Regions from separate parts of the Kitasatospora sp. UYEF31 genome, predicted to be linked through region 2. Evidence: riboswitches for the same ligand, from Rfam matches in the RefSeq annotation. Region 2 holds a riboswitch; each other region holds the start of a gene.
What was found. Region 2 has a riboswitch for cobalamin ahead of AC0Z36_RS24665 (ribonucleoside-diphosphate reductase subunit alpha). Riboswitches for the same ligand answer to the same signal wherever they lie in the genome.

Region 1 (3,202 bases), on a different contig from region 2:
CGTACGTCTCGGCGCGGGCCATCGGCGGCACGAGGTGGTCGACGACGGTGGCGTGGGCGCGGCGCTTGGCCTGGGTGCCCTCCCCCGGGTCGTTGACGATGAACGGGTAGATGAACGGCAGGTCGCCCAGGACGGCGTCGGGGGCGCAGTCGCGGGCGAGGCCCAGGCCCTTGCCTGGCAGCCACTCCAGGGTGCCGTGCTTGCCGCAGTGGATGACCGCGTCCGCGCCGAACCCGCCGTCGGAGACCGGGGATTCGAGCCAGCGGTAGGCGGCGAGGTAGTGGTGCGACGGCGGCAGGTCGGGGTCGTGGTAGATCGCGACCGGGTTCTCGCCGAAGCCGCGCGGCGGCTGGATCATCAGGACGGCGTTGCCGAAGGTCAGCGAGGCGAGCACGATGTCGCCGTTGTCGACATACAGACTTCCAGGCGGGGGTCCCCAGTGCTCCAGCATCGGGGCGCGCAACGTTTCGGGGAGCCGGTCGAACCACTGCTGGTAGTGCTTGAGCGGCACCCGCGCGGGGGCCAGCGCGAGCTGTTCCTCCGTCAGCCATTCGAGGTCGTGGCCGCCGGCCGCGATCAGGGCGTGGATCAGCGCGTCGCCGTCCTCGTGCGCCCGCCAGAGTGAGGTGTCCGCGCCGAGGTCGTAGCCGGCGTCCTCAAGGGCGCGGAAGAGCAGCACCGCCGAGGTGGGGGTGTCGAGACCGACGGCGTTGCCGACCCGGGAGTGCTTGGTCGGGTAGGACGACAGCACGATCGCGAGCTTCTTGTCCGCGTTCGGCAGGTGCCGAAGTTTCGCGTGCCGTACGGCCGTACCGGCGACCCGGGCGGCCCGCTCGGGGTCGGCCGTGTACACCGCGATGCCGTCGCCGTTGAGTTCCTTGAAGCTGAACGGGACGGAGATCAGGCGGCCGTCGAACTCGGGGATGGCGACCTGCATCGCCGCGTCCATCGGGGAGACCGCCGCGGACGCCTCCCAGACGGCGCGGGTGCTGGTCAGGCACAGGCCCTGGATGACGGGGATGTCCAGCGCGGCCAGCGCGCCCACGTCCCAGGCGTCCTCGTCGCCGCCCGCGACGGCGTCGGTGGCGGTCTGGCCGCCACCGGCCAGGACGGTCGCGATCAGCACGTCGGCCCGGCCGAGGATTTCGACCAGGCCGCCCGCGCCCCCGCTGCTCAGTCCGCGCAGCGAACCGCAGTACACCGGAAGGGCGTTCGCCCCGGCGGCTTCGATCGCCTCGCACAGGGTCGCGATGAAGGCGGTGTTCCCGGACAGCTCGTGGGCCCGGTAGAACACGATTCCGACGGTCGGCCGGTCCGGGTCGGCGGCGTACGCGCCGTGCAGTCCGTACTCGGGCATCGACTGCGGGGCGGCGAAGCCGACCCCGGTGAGCAGCACCGTGTCGGTGAGGAAGGCGTGCAGCTCGGCCAGGTTGGCCGTACCGCCTTCGACCAGGTAGGCGAGGGCTTCCCCGGCGACTCCGGACGGCACGGTGGACATTGCCATGAGCGAGGCGTCCGGTTCGGACTCGCCGCCGAGGACGACGGTTGGCACGCCGGTGGCCAGGAGTGCGTCGAGCCCGGCCGCCCAGGTCCGTCGTCCGCCGAGGAGCCGGACGACGGCTATCCGCACGTCGCGGACGAGGCCGGGGACCTCCGCCGGGTCTACCGAAGCCGGGTTCGCCGTACGCCAGTCGGCGTGGGACCCGGCCGCGGCGAGCAGCTCGGTGTCGGCGGTGGACAACAACAGGACGCGCGCCATCGCAGGTCCTCCCTCGGGGTCCGCGCCCCGTCAGATGCTGGTGGGTGTGCGACGGCGGCAGTTCCTGACTCGACGTCACCGGATGGTGCGCGTCTCACAGTGGCGGGACCGTCCCGGCTTCATGAGCGCAGCGAATGAAGAATCAAACACTGCGCACCGGGTTCCTGCGCGGCCGTCGGGGCTCATCCTGGCAGACGGGGGTGTTTCTACACGACGCCCGGCGGCACGAACGGCATTCCGGCCGGGGCCCCCCGCGTGATCAGCCGGTCCACCGCCGCGTTGTCGAGGTGCGCGGTGACAAGATCGCCGAGCGCGTCCAGGCGTTCCTGGCGCGCGGCCTCGAACGAGGTGTCCGGTGAGACGGTGAAGTCCCGGCCGGCCGTACGGGCGACATGTGCCAGGACGTCGCGGCGGAAACCGTCGTTCTCCAGCGCCCCGTGCCACAGGCTTCCCCAGGTCGCGCCGTCGCGGCAGCCGTCGACGGGGGTTCCGTCGGCGGTGGTGAACAGGGGTTCGCCGCCGTCGACGGAGACGGTTCCGTGGTGGATCTCGTAGGCCGCGACCGGCTGGCCGTCGGCGAAACCGGACGGCCGGGCGAGGGTTTTGGCAGTGGCGAACCGGACCCGGACCGGCAGCAGGCCGAGGCCGTCGACGGTGCCCGCCTTGCTCTCGACATCGTCTTCGATCGTACGGGCGAGCATCTGGTAGCCGCCGCAGATCCCGTACACCGGAAGACCGGCCGCGGCGCGGCGGGCCAGCGCCGCGTCCAGGCCGCGTTCGCGCAGCCAGGCCAGGTCGGACACCGTGGCCCGGCTGCCGGGGAGCACCACCAGGTCGGCGTCGGCTATCTCGGCGGGCGAGCTGACGAACCGTACGACGACGCCCGGTTCGACCGACAGGGCGTCGATGTCGGTGAAGTTGCTGATGTGCGGGAGGCGGACGACGCAGATCCGCAGGATGTCCGCGCCCAGCGGCGGCACGGGCGCGCCCCTGTCGGCTTCCAGGGCCAGGGAGTCCTCGACGTCGAGCCACAGGCCGTGCAGGAACGGCAGGACGCCGAGCACAGGGCGGCCTGTCAGTTTGTCGATTTGTGTCAGCGCGGGTTCGAGCAGCCGGACGTCACCGCGGAACTTGTTGACGATGAATCCGCTCAGCAACGCCTGGTCCTCACGGGAGAGCAGCGCGAGTGTGCCGTACATCGCCGCGAACACCCCGCCCCGGTCGATGTCCCCGACCACCAGGACCGGCAGGTCCGCCGCCCGGGCCAGGCCCATGTTGGTGATGTCGCGGTCCCGCAGGTTGATCTCGGCGGGACTGCCGGCGCCTTCGCAGATGACCACGTCGTAGCGGGACCGCAGGTCGGCCAGGGATTCGAGCACGGTTTCGAAGAGTCTGGGCTTCAGCTCGTGGTAGTTGAGCGCGCCGACGTCGGCGAAGGGCTTG
Region 2 (3,202 bases):
AGCGGCTGGTCGGTTCGCAGTTCGGCCTTGACCCACAGCACGCCGAGGATGACCGCGCCGGCGAAGAGGCTCAGGGTGATGCCGGACGTCCAGCCCCACGAGCGGCCCTTGCTCAGACCGAGCATCAGGCACACGAGCGCGCCCGACATCAGGAGTGCGCCGAGCCAGTTGATGCTGCTCTTCACCCGCACCGGCGACTCGGGGATGAGGAACCACGCGGCGACCGAGGTGATGATGCACACGATCATCGGGATCCAGAACAGCCAGTGGTACGACAGGTTGTCCACGATCGGGCCGGCCAGGACCGAGCCCAGGCCGCCGCCGATGCCCATGACCGCGGAGGTCAGGCCGATGGCCGCGGCCCGTTTGTGGGCCGGGAACTCGTCCCGGATGATGCCGAACGACAGGGGGAAGACGGCGGCGCCCAGGCCCTGGACGGTGCGGCCGGTGATCAGCAGGTCGATCGAGTCGGCCAGCGCGCAGATCAGCGATCCGACGGCGAGCGCGCCGATCGCCACGACGAAGAGCTTCTTCTTGCCGTACAGGTCACCGAGGCGGCCGAGGATCGGTGTGGTCACCGAAGCGGACAGCAGATAGGCCGTCATCAGCCAGGCCGCGGTCTCGGTGGAGGTGTGGACTTCCCGGGTGATCGTCGGCAGTGCCGGGGCGAGCATCGACTGGAGGAGGGAGTACGTCAGCGAGCCCATGATGATGATCAGGAGGACGAGACCGGTCTTCGAGGCGACCGATGACTTGTCCTGTGTGGGGACCGCTGTACGTATCCCCCCGGTTGTACTCAAGTCAGGTTCCCCCATGTTGATATGAACCACGGTGATATGAACGTGGTTGGTTCATCAGTTGTAATGCGCATTATTCCTCATGCGCCCTGCGACACGCGCCGCCACTACATCTGGTGGTGCATGACGTGAGTCACCACTGCATATATGATCTGGCTCGTAGCTGGTCCGCACGGCCGCCGTCTCGGCGGCAGTGCGGCGAAGGAGTGCACTTGTGCACTCCGAAGAGGGAATCCGGTGGCGCAGAGCTTGCGCCCAGGGGGCTTCGACAGCCTCCGGCAAGCCGGGACTGCCCCCGCAGCGGTGAACGGGAACGACCGCCGTCAACAGAGCACTGGGAACACAACCCCGGGAAGCGACGGCCAGTAGACCTCCGGAGCACCCGCCGTACGTCATGTGCGGCGATCTCCGGCATGCCCGTGAGTCCGAAGACCTGCCCGCTGCCCGCGCCGACGATCTGGACTGTTCTGCGCGGTGGTCACCGTAATTACGAGCTCGCGAGGAGAGAGCCGTGACCGTCTTGGACAGCGCAGTTCTGCGCACATCCGGCACCCGTTCCGTACACCTGGCCGACAGCGGCCCCGTCGACACCGACGCGCTCGCCGAGGCCGTCCGGCTGCTGGCCGACGACCTCCCCGAGGCCGACCCGTACCGGGTCGCCGAGAAGGCGGTCTCCGGTCTGTACGACGGCGCCACCGCCTACGAACTCGACCAGCTGACGATCCGCACCGCCGCCGAGCTCATCGGCGAGGAGCCGGCGTACTCCCGGCTGGCGGCCAGGCTGCTCGCCCGCACGATCGCGGACGAAGCCCGTTCGCAGGGAGCGGCGACCTTCAGCCAGGGCATCGCCGTCGGCCACCGCGAGGGCCTGATCGGCGAAGGGACGGCCGATTTCGTACGGGAGAACTCCGCCGTACTGGACGCGGCCGTCGACCCGGACGGCGACCGGCGCTTCGAATACTTCGGCCTGCGTACGGTCTACGACCGCTACCTGCTCCGCCACCCCGTCACCCGCAAAGTCGTCGAGACGCCGCAGCACTTCCTGCTCCGGGTCGCCTGCGGGCTGTCCAAGACGGCGGACGAAGCCGTGGACTTCTACCGGCTCCTGTCGTCGCTGGCCTACCTGCCGAGCTCGCCGACGCTGTTCAACTCGGGCACCCGGCACACCCAGATGTCCTCCTGCTACCTGCTCGACTCGCCGCAGGACAACATCGAGTCGATCTACGACATGTACGGGCGCATCGCCCGCCTGTCGAAGTTCGCCGGCGGCATCGGCGTCGCGTGGTCCCGGGTCCGCTCGCGCGGCGCGCTGATCCGCGGGACGAACGGGCACTCGAACGGCATCGTGCCGTGGCTGAACACCCTCGACGCATCCGTACAAGCAGTCAATCAGGGCGGAAAGAGAAAAGGTGCAGCAGCCATCTATCTCGAACCCTGGCACCCGGACATCCTGGAGTTCCTCGAACTGCGGGAGAACACCGGCGAGGACGCCCGGCGCACCCACAACCTGAACCTCGCCAACTGGATCCCCGACCTGTTCATGCGGCGGGTCGACGAGGACGGCGCCTGGTCGCTGTTCGATCCGAACGAGATCCCCGAACTCCCCGACCTGTGGGGCCCGGCGTTCGACACGGCCTACGAACAGGCCGAGCGCGACGGCCGGTTCGTCCGGCAGCTGCCCGCCCGTGAGCTCTACGCCAAGATGATGCGCACCCTGGCGCAGACCGGCAACGGCTGGATGACCTTCAAGGACGCGTCCAACCGCACGTGCAACCAGGCGGCCGAACCGGGCAACACGGTCCACCTGTCTAACCTGTGCACGGAGATCCTCGAAGTCACCAGCGACAGTGAGACGGCGGTCTGCAACCTCGGCTCCGTCAACCTCGCCGCGCACGTGGCCGACGGCGGAATCGACTGGGACAAGCTGCGCCGGACCGTCCGTACGGCCGTCGTCTTCCTCGACCGTGTCATCGACATCAACTACTACCCGACCGGCCAGGCCGCCGCGTCCAACCCCAAGTGGCGGCCCATCGGCCTGGGCCTCATGGGCCTGCAGGACGTGTTCTTCCAACTGCGTCTGGCGTTCGACTCGGCTGAGGCACGCGAGCTGTCCACCCGGATCTCCGAAGAGATCTACCTGACGGCTCTTGAGTCCTCGACCGAGCTGGCGAAGGAGTTCGGACCGCACCCGGCGTACGACCAGACCCACGCCGCGCGCGGCCGGCTCCAGCCCGACCTGTGGGACGGTGTCACGCCCACCCAGACGGAGCGCTGGGCGCAGGTCCGCGGGCTCGTCGCGACCCACGGCCTGCGCAACTCGCTGATGATCGCCATCGCGCCCACCGCCACGATCGCGTCCATCGCCGGCGCGTACGAGTGCATCGAGCCGCAGGTCTCCACCCTCT
Region 3 (3,202 bases), on a different contig from region 2:
TGCACGGCGCGGCGCAGGCGGGTGAGGCCTTTGCGGTCGTAGGTGACGGCTTCGTTGTCGAGTTCGAGGGTGCCGCCAGAAGGCTGGTGGCTTCCGGTGAGCAGCCGCAGGAGGGTTGTCTTTCCGCTGCCGTTGGGGCCGAGGAGGGCGAGGGTACGGCCTTCCGGGACGTCCAGGGTCAGTTCGGTGAACACGTCGGGCCCCTGGTCGTAGCGGTAGCCGGCGCGGTGGAGTCTCAGAAGCATGTGACGGCCAGACAGACGAGGGCGGCGGTGAGGCCGACGGATGCGGTGATGAAGCGCGGGGACGCGGGGTGGTTGTCGACGAGTACGCGCAGGGAGCCTTCGTAGCCGCGTCCGGCCAGGCCGGTCTGGAGGCGTTCGGCGCGGGCGAAGGCGTGGAGGAGCACGGTGGCGCCGGTGCCCGCGGTGGCGCGGAGCTGGGCGCGGCGGGTCTGGTGGCCGAGTCGTCCGGCCTGGGCCTGGTGGATGCGGCCTGTCGTGTCGAGGAGCAGGAAGACCATGCGGTACATCACCGCGGCGACGTCGACGACGGGGGCGGGGACGCCGATCCGGGTGAGGCGTGGGAGTACGTCGGACAGGGGTGTGGTGAAGGCGAACAGGAGTACGCACAGGGAGGCTGCGACGGTGCGGGCGAGGAGTTCGGCGGCGTGCCGGGCTCCGTCGGGGGCGTAGCCGACGCCGTGGGCGCCGATGGAGACGAGGAGGGTGACCGCGCCGGTGACGGCGAATCCGAGCGGTGCGCGGGCCGCCTTCCAGAGCCGGACCGGCGGGACCCTGGCGGCGATGAGGAGCAGGAGTACGGCGGCTGTTCCGGCGAGCAGCGCGGCGGCGGTGGACACCAGTGCGGAGCCGAGCAGTCCGAACGCGAGTACGGCTTTGTCCAGGGGGTTGCGGCGGCGCCACGGACTCGCGTGGGCCGCCGCATCGATCGGCAGCATCGCCGTCTACTACGGGTTCGCTCGTACGGCGGACCCGGTGTCCACCGTGCCGGGAGCTTCGGCGCGCGGTTGGTCGACCCGTACGACGTCGGTCTTCAGGGGGTCTGCCGCGTCCGCCAGGCGCTTCTTAGTGCGGACCACACCGAGGAAGTAGCCCACCACACCTGCGCCGACGGCGGCCTGGAGCGCGAAGAGGCCGGACTCGATCTCACCGGACGGCGGTTCGTAGAGCGGGCTGAACCAGGGCTCGTAGTCCGGTTTGTTCTCGGTGATCGCCGAGGTGGCTTTGGTGTCGGCGCCGGTGAACGGCTCCTCGTGGCCGTCCGCGGCACCGATGAGCAGCGGCAGGACGGCGAGGAACGCGACGGTGAGCAGGAGCAGCAGGTTGATCTTCGTGGACTTCTTCACTTCGCCACCGCCGGTTCCAGGACGTCGGCGCGCCCGGCCTGCCGGAGCAGGCGGACGACCAGGACGGTGAGCAGGCCTTCGCTGACGGCCAGGGGGATCTGGGTGACGGCGAAGATGGCGCCGAACTTGCCGATCGCGCCCAGGAATCCGCTGCTGGGGTCGGGGAAGGCCAGCGACAGTTGGACGGTGGTCACGCAGTAGGTGACCAGGTCAGCGGTGAACGCCCCGGCGAAAACCGCTATATCGAGCCGGGCGGCTCCGCCCGGGCGCTCGGGTGCGGCCAGGCGGATGAGGCGGTAGGCCCCGTATCCGGCCCACGGTCCGGCGATGGCCATCGAGAAGACGTTGGCACCGAGTGTCGTGAGGCCGCCGTGCGCCAGGAGCAGTGCTTGGAACAGCAGGGTGATGGTGCCGAGCACGGCCATCACCGGGGGGCGGAACAGGATCGCGCCGAGTCCCGTGCCGGTGGGGTGCGAGCAACTTCCGGTCACTGAGGGGATTTTGAGTGCGGACAGGACGAACGAGAACGCTCCGGCCGCGCCGAGCATGAGCGTGTTCTCAGGTCGTTGGCGGACTTCGCGGCTGAGCGCGCGGGCCCCGTGTACGACGAAGGGAGCAGACGCGACGCCCCAGGCGGCGGCGTGCTCCCAGGGCAGGTAACCCTCGGCGATATGCATGGCTGTTAAGCCCTCTCCCACACCTCGTGGATGGACGGAAGAGCGACCGTCAGTCGGCATCGCCGGTCAAGGAGCGGCTTCTGGCGCGGTGCCTCGCTTGGCGGCCGTGCACCGTCGCCCTTTCCGGGGCGTCGGTGTGCGGGCGACGACGCGAGGTGCCGTGTCAGGAGTCGCGAGGCGGCGAGACCTGCTGACGGTTGCCCGTTGCCATGGCCGGTCTCCTGGCTGACGGGTCGTAACGTTCTTCCTCCGCCTTCCCGGACCGACTTGCGTGGTCCAGTGGCTTCCGCACAGGTTCGTGCGGGTGGAGGGGAACTCCCCGATCACAGTGGCGAGGGCCGCACCGGACTGGCTGGAGGCTCCTCGTAGACGAGGTTGTCCAGCCCACCGGTTTCCCGAGCACCATGGCGGTTGCGACCGTAGCGTCGCGGGCTGATCAAGAGCAAGGCGGGGTGGCACCGTGCGGTCGGGGCGGCGGCGTGCGGACCGAAGCGACATTTTACTGATCGGCAACGCCTTGCACCCGGTTTCGACAAATTCAGTCGTAAAGCTGGCAACGTGACCATGGACCGACCGTACGCTCCGGAATCGGAGGGGTCGCCGGTGTCACCAGGCCCCTAGCACGGGCCTATCAGACGCGCGGAGCGGAGCATCGACATGGCAGACATGGAAGCGGCACTCAAGAACGCGATGGGCATCGAGGGCGCCAAGGGTGTAGCGCTGGTCGACTACACCAGCGGCATGGCCCTGGGGATGCTCGGCGGCGGCAAGGAGCTCGACCTCACGGTCGCGGCGGCCGGCAACACCGACGTGATGCGCGCGAAGATGCGCACGATGGAGATGCTCAACCTCAACGACCACATCGAGGACATCCTCATCACGCTGGGCGGCCAGTACCACGTGATCCGGCCGCTGACCGGGCGGGCGGGCAAGGGCCTGTTCATCTACCTGGTCCTGGACAAGCAGCGCGCGAACCTCGCGATGGCCCGGCACCAGCTCAAGAGTGTCGAAGAAGAGCTCGAAGTCTGAGCCCGGGCCCGGCCCCGCGCCGGGAGACCTGCGCCACTTTGCCGGTGATCCGGGCCTCTTCTTGGATATGACGGTCATCGTCATCACCCCTTCGCGGGGTAGCGACATATGACGGTCGTTCATGAGC
Region 4 (3,202 bases), on a different contig from region 2:
GCCGTCGAGTTCGATGCCGGGTTCGTCCCGCCAGGTGGCGGTGGCGGTGAGCTCCGCGCCGTGGGTGACGTCCGGATCGTCCCCGGCGTCCTTGACCACAACGGCCTGGGTGCGTCCGGGGCGCAGTGCCTCGCAGCGTTCGACGGCGAAGGTGATTCGCCGTCCGGACGGCAGGGCGATCTCCACCCACGGCGGCGGGGTGCCGGTGGCCAGCATCTGGGTGGCGGCCTTCGCCGCGGCCGACGCGCAGGACCCGGTGGTCCAGCCGGTGCGCAGCGCCTTCTGCCGCACCTTCATCGTGCGCGGCAGGTCGGGCTCGGTGAGTTCGGGATTGCGCCGGTCGACGCCGGGGACGTCCGGTCCGGGACTGCCGGCTCCGGAGGCGTCCGGAGCGGGGCCGTCCTCGCCGGGGCCGCCGGTCATGACGGCTCGACGGGGGCCCCCGCGCCGCCGGTGCGCAGGATCCGCCGGGCGCCGCGCTCGGCCTTGCGGAAGGTGTGGAAGTGACCGGGGTGGTAGAGGTGCGAACGGGTGCCGTGGGAGCCCAGCGCGTCGCCGACGAGGAACAGCGTCTGCTTCCACAGGCGGTGCTCCTTGACTGTGGCCTCCAGGGTGCCGACTGTGCAGTGCACGACGAGTTCGTCCGGCCAGGTGGCCCGGTGGGCGATGACCACGGGGGTCTCCGCCGCGTAGCCGCCGTCGGTCAGTTCCTCCGCGAGCTGGCCGGAGCGGGCCGCCGACAGGAACACGGCCATCGTCGTGCCGTGCTTCGCGAACTCGCGGACCGACTCCTTCGGCGGCATCGGTGTCTTCCCGCCGCCCAGGCGGGTGAGGATGACCGACTGCGCGACCTCGGGGATCGTCAGTTCGCGTCCGACGATGGCGGCGACGGCGCTGAACGCGGACACCCCGGGGATGATCTCGACGTCGAGGCCGAGCGACCGGCACCGGTCCAGCTGTTCCTGCACCGCGCCCCACAGGGAGGGGTCACCGGAGTGCACCCTGGCGATGTTCAGCCCGTCGCGGACCGCCCGTTCGTACAGCGGCAGGACGCCCTCCATCGGGAGTGCGGCCGAGTCGATGATCTCCGCCCCCGGGCGGGCGTGTTCGAGGATCTCCTCCTGGACCAGCGAGGAGGCCCACACGACGATGTCGGCGGCGGCGATGGCCCGCGCGGCACGGAAGGTCAGCAGGTCGGCGGCGCCGGGTCCGGCTCCGACAAAGGTCACTCGCCCTGGCACAGTTTGCCTCCGCGTCGGTCCCGCCTGGCGGGGACGATCAGTGTCGAAAGGTACGGCGCGCTGCCGTCCACCTGTCCGGCGGCCCGGACGTCTTCGTCCGCCAGGCCGAGCCTGGCGCCGAACACCGCGTCGTCGAGCCGGTCTTCGGCCTTGACGATCTCCAGCATCTCGGGCATCCACCGGCCGCCCTTGTACGCGACGACGGTGTCGAAGACCTCAAGGGCCTGCCGGAAGCCGTCGAGCCCGGCCGGCATCGGGAAGAGCGCGAGGGTTTCGTTGCCCTCGCACAGCACGGTGCCGGAGCGGGCTGCGAGGTCCTGCATGGCGGTGATGCCCGGGACGGTCCCGACCACGACGCCGGCGACCAGTTCTCGCACGGTCTGGGCCAGGTATCCGAAGGTGGAGTACACATTGGGGTCGCCGATGGTGGCGAAAGCCACGGTCCGCGCACCGCCGGCGAAGGCGTCCACGACGGTGCGGGCTGCCGCGTCCCACGCCCGGGTGCGGCGGTCGGTGACGCCGCCGCGGTCGTTGAGGGCGAAGACGACCCGGGTGATGCGGTCGGCGTCGACGTACTCGCGGACCGTCGCTTCGGCGCGACCCGACAGTGCCGACTCCCCTGGGCCCGTCTCCATGACCGGCACCAGGACCACGTCGGCTTCCCGCAGGACGCGCACGCCCTTGACCGTCACCAGTTCGGGGTCGCCGGGGCCGACGCCGACACCGATGAGGGTGGGCGGGGTGCCGCTCACCGGGGGGTCAGCGCGTGCGGCGGTAGGGCAGGGCAGAGCACGGTCATCAGAGCCTCCAGAGGGTCCACGCCCACGGGTGAAATGGAAATACGGCGCGGCGACGCCGTGGGGGTGCGTCCCTCCACCGGAGTGGACAGCCGTACCCCTGACGCGGTCCGCGACAGGCGAACGGTGCGACGGCAGGAGTGTCCTGGCTTCCGGGTCACGGACCGTCACGGATGACGGACCAGCGCTCGCCCCCGGCCTTCCAGCCGCTTCCGCAGCCGTGGCCTGCATTCCGCCCCGGGGGTCCACTTTCCGGTCACAGTGGCGGGACCGCTCCGGATTCCCAGGGTTCCCCTGGACCGGATTCCTCCACCGCTGTCGCGAGCGCCATCCGACCACACGGCTTCCGGCCACGTCAAAGGGGGTGCCCCGGTTGTCCGGTGGGTGACATCACAGGACGGCTCCAGCGGAACAGCCCGGCCCGCGACAAGTGCGGGCCGGGCGGTGGGGAGTAGGAGGCGGGTCCGCGTTACTGGGCGTACCGGTTCGCGCCGTGCGCGAGCCACAGCTGGTTCAGCTGCGACTGGTAGTAGCAGATGCCCGTACCGAAGGCCATCATGTGGAGCACCACACCGACGGCGCCCGAGCAGGTGCCCTGCTGCCAGCCGAACTGCTGGGCGATCTTGATCCGGCCGCCTGTCCGGGCCCAGAGGACGCACATCGCGGCGATCCCCCCGATGTAGCCGGCGACGATCAGGAGCCCGCCGACGGCCTGCAGCACCGGCGTACCGTCCCCGACGCCGATCAGGACGGCACCCGGGACGATGCCCCCGAGCATGCAGCCCACCGGCACCAGGATCGAGGCCCACACCGCGCCCGCCGGGTTGACCTGGACGTACGGTGCGGCGAAGTCACGGACTTCGCGGTTGACCTTGTAGGTCCACACGAGGAGGTAGACGCCGAAGGTGATCATCGAAAGACCCCACACCGCGAACACACCCCGGACCATGCCCAGTGGCCGTCCAGCGAACTGCGGGACCGCCCCCGGCTCCATGCCGGGGTACCCGCCGGGCTGCGGGTACGACTGCGTCCCCGCTTGCGGATAGGGCTGGCCGTACGGCCCGCCCTGCTGCGGGTACGACTGCTGCCCGTTGGCCTCAAGGGGGCCGGGGTAGGACGGCTGACTCATCGTCACTTCTTCCGGAGCGGAGCGACCCGGTCCGT

Region 1: another riboswitch for cobalamin. It lies ahead of cobN (cobaltochelatase subunit CobN); the one in region 2 lies ahead of AC0Z36_RS24665 (ribonucleoside-diphosphate reductase subunit alpha).
Region 3: another riboswitch for cobalamin. It lies ahead of AC0Z36_RS13005 (energy-coupling factor ABC transporter permease); the one in region 2 lies ahead of AC0Z36_RS24665 (ribonucleoside-diphosphate reductase subunit alpha).
Region 4: another riboswitch for cobalamin. It lies ahead of cobI (precorrin-2 C(20)-methyltransferase); the one in region 2 lies ahead of AC0Z36_RS24665 (ribonucleoside-diphosphate reductase subunit alpha).

The regions. Positions count from the first base shown of each region.
Region 1 covers NZ_JBXAWK010000091.1:6,657-9,858, reverse strand. The annotation lists gene cobN (cobaltochelatase subunit CobN) at 1-1,759, opposite strand, end outside; cobalamin riboswitch at 1,799-1,951, opposite strand; gene AC0Z36_RS27860 (cobyric acid synthase) at 1,966-3,202, opposite strand, start outside.
Region 2 covers NZ_JBXAWK010000062.1:29,294-32,495, reverse strand. The annotation lists gene AC0Z36_RS24670 (MFS transporter) at 1-800, opposite strand, end outside; cobalamin riboswitch at 1,002-1,232, shown strand; gene AC0Z36_RS24665 (ribonucleoside-diphosphate reductase subunit alpha) at 1,333-3,202, shown strand, end outside.
Region 3 covers NZ_JBXAWK010000021.1:3,999-7,200, reverse strand. The annotation lists gene AC0Z36_RS13020 (energy-coupling factor ABC transporter ATP-binding protein) at 1-245, opposite strand, end outside; gene cbiQ (cobalt ECF transporter T component CbiQ) at 236-961, opposite strand; gene AC0Z36_RS13010 (energy-coupling factor ABC transporter substrate-binding protein) at 971-1,369, opposite strand; gene AC0Z36_RS13005 (energy-coupling factor ABC transporter permease) at 1,366-2,046, opposite strand; cobalamin riboswitch at 2,241-2,468, opposite strand; gene AC0Z36_RS13000 (hypothetical protein) at 2,704-3,075, shown strand.
Region 4 covers NZ_JBXAWK010000002.1:190,315-193,516, forward strand. The annotation lists gene AC0Z36_RS01870 (cobalt-precorrin-5B (C(1))-methyltransferase) at 1-423, opposite strand, end outside; gene cobM (precorrin-4 C(11)-methyltransferase) at 420-1,229, opposite strand; gene cobI (precorrin-2 C(20)-methyltransferase) at 1,226-1,993, opposite strand; cobalamin riboswitch at 2,177-2,348, opposite strand; gene AC0Z36_RS01885 (DUF4234 domain-containing protein) at 2,508-3,167, opposite strand.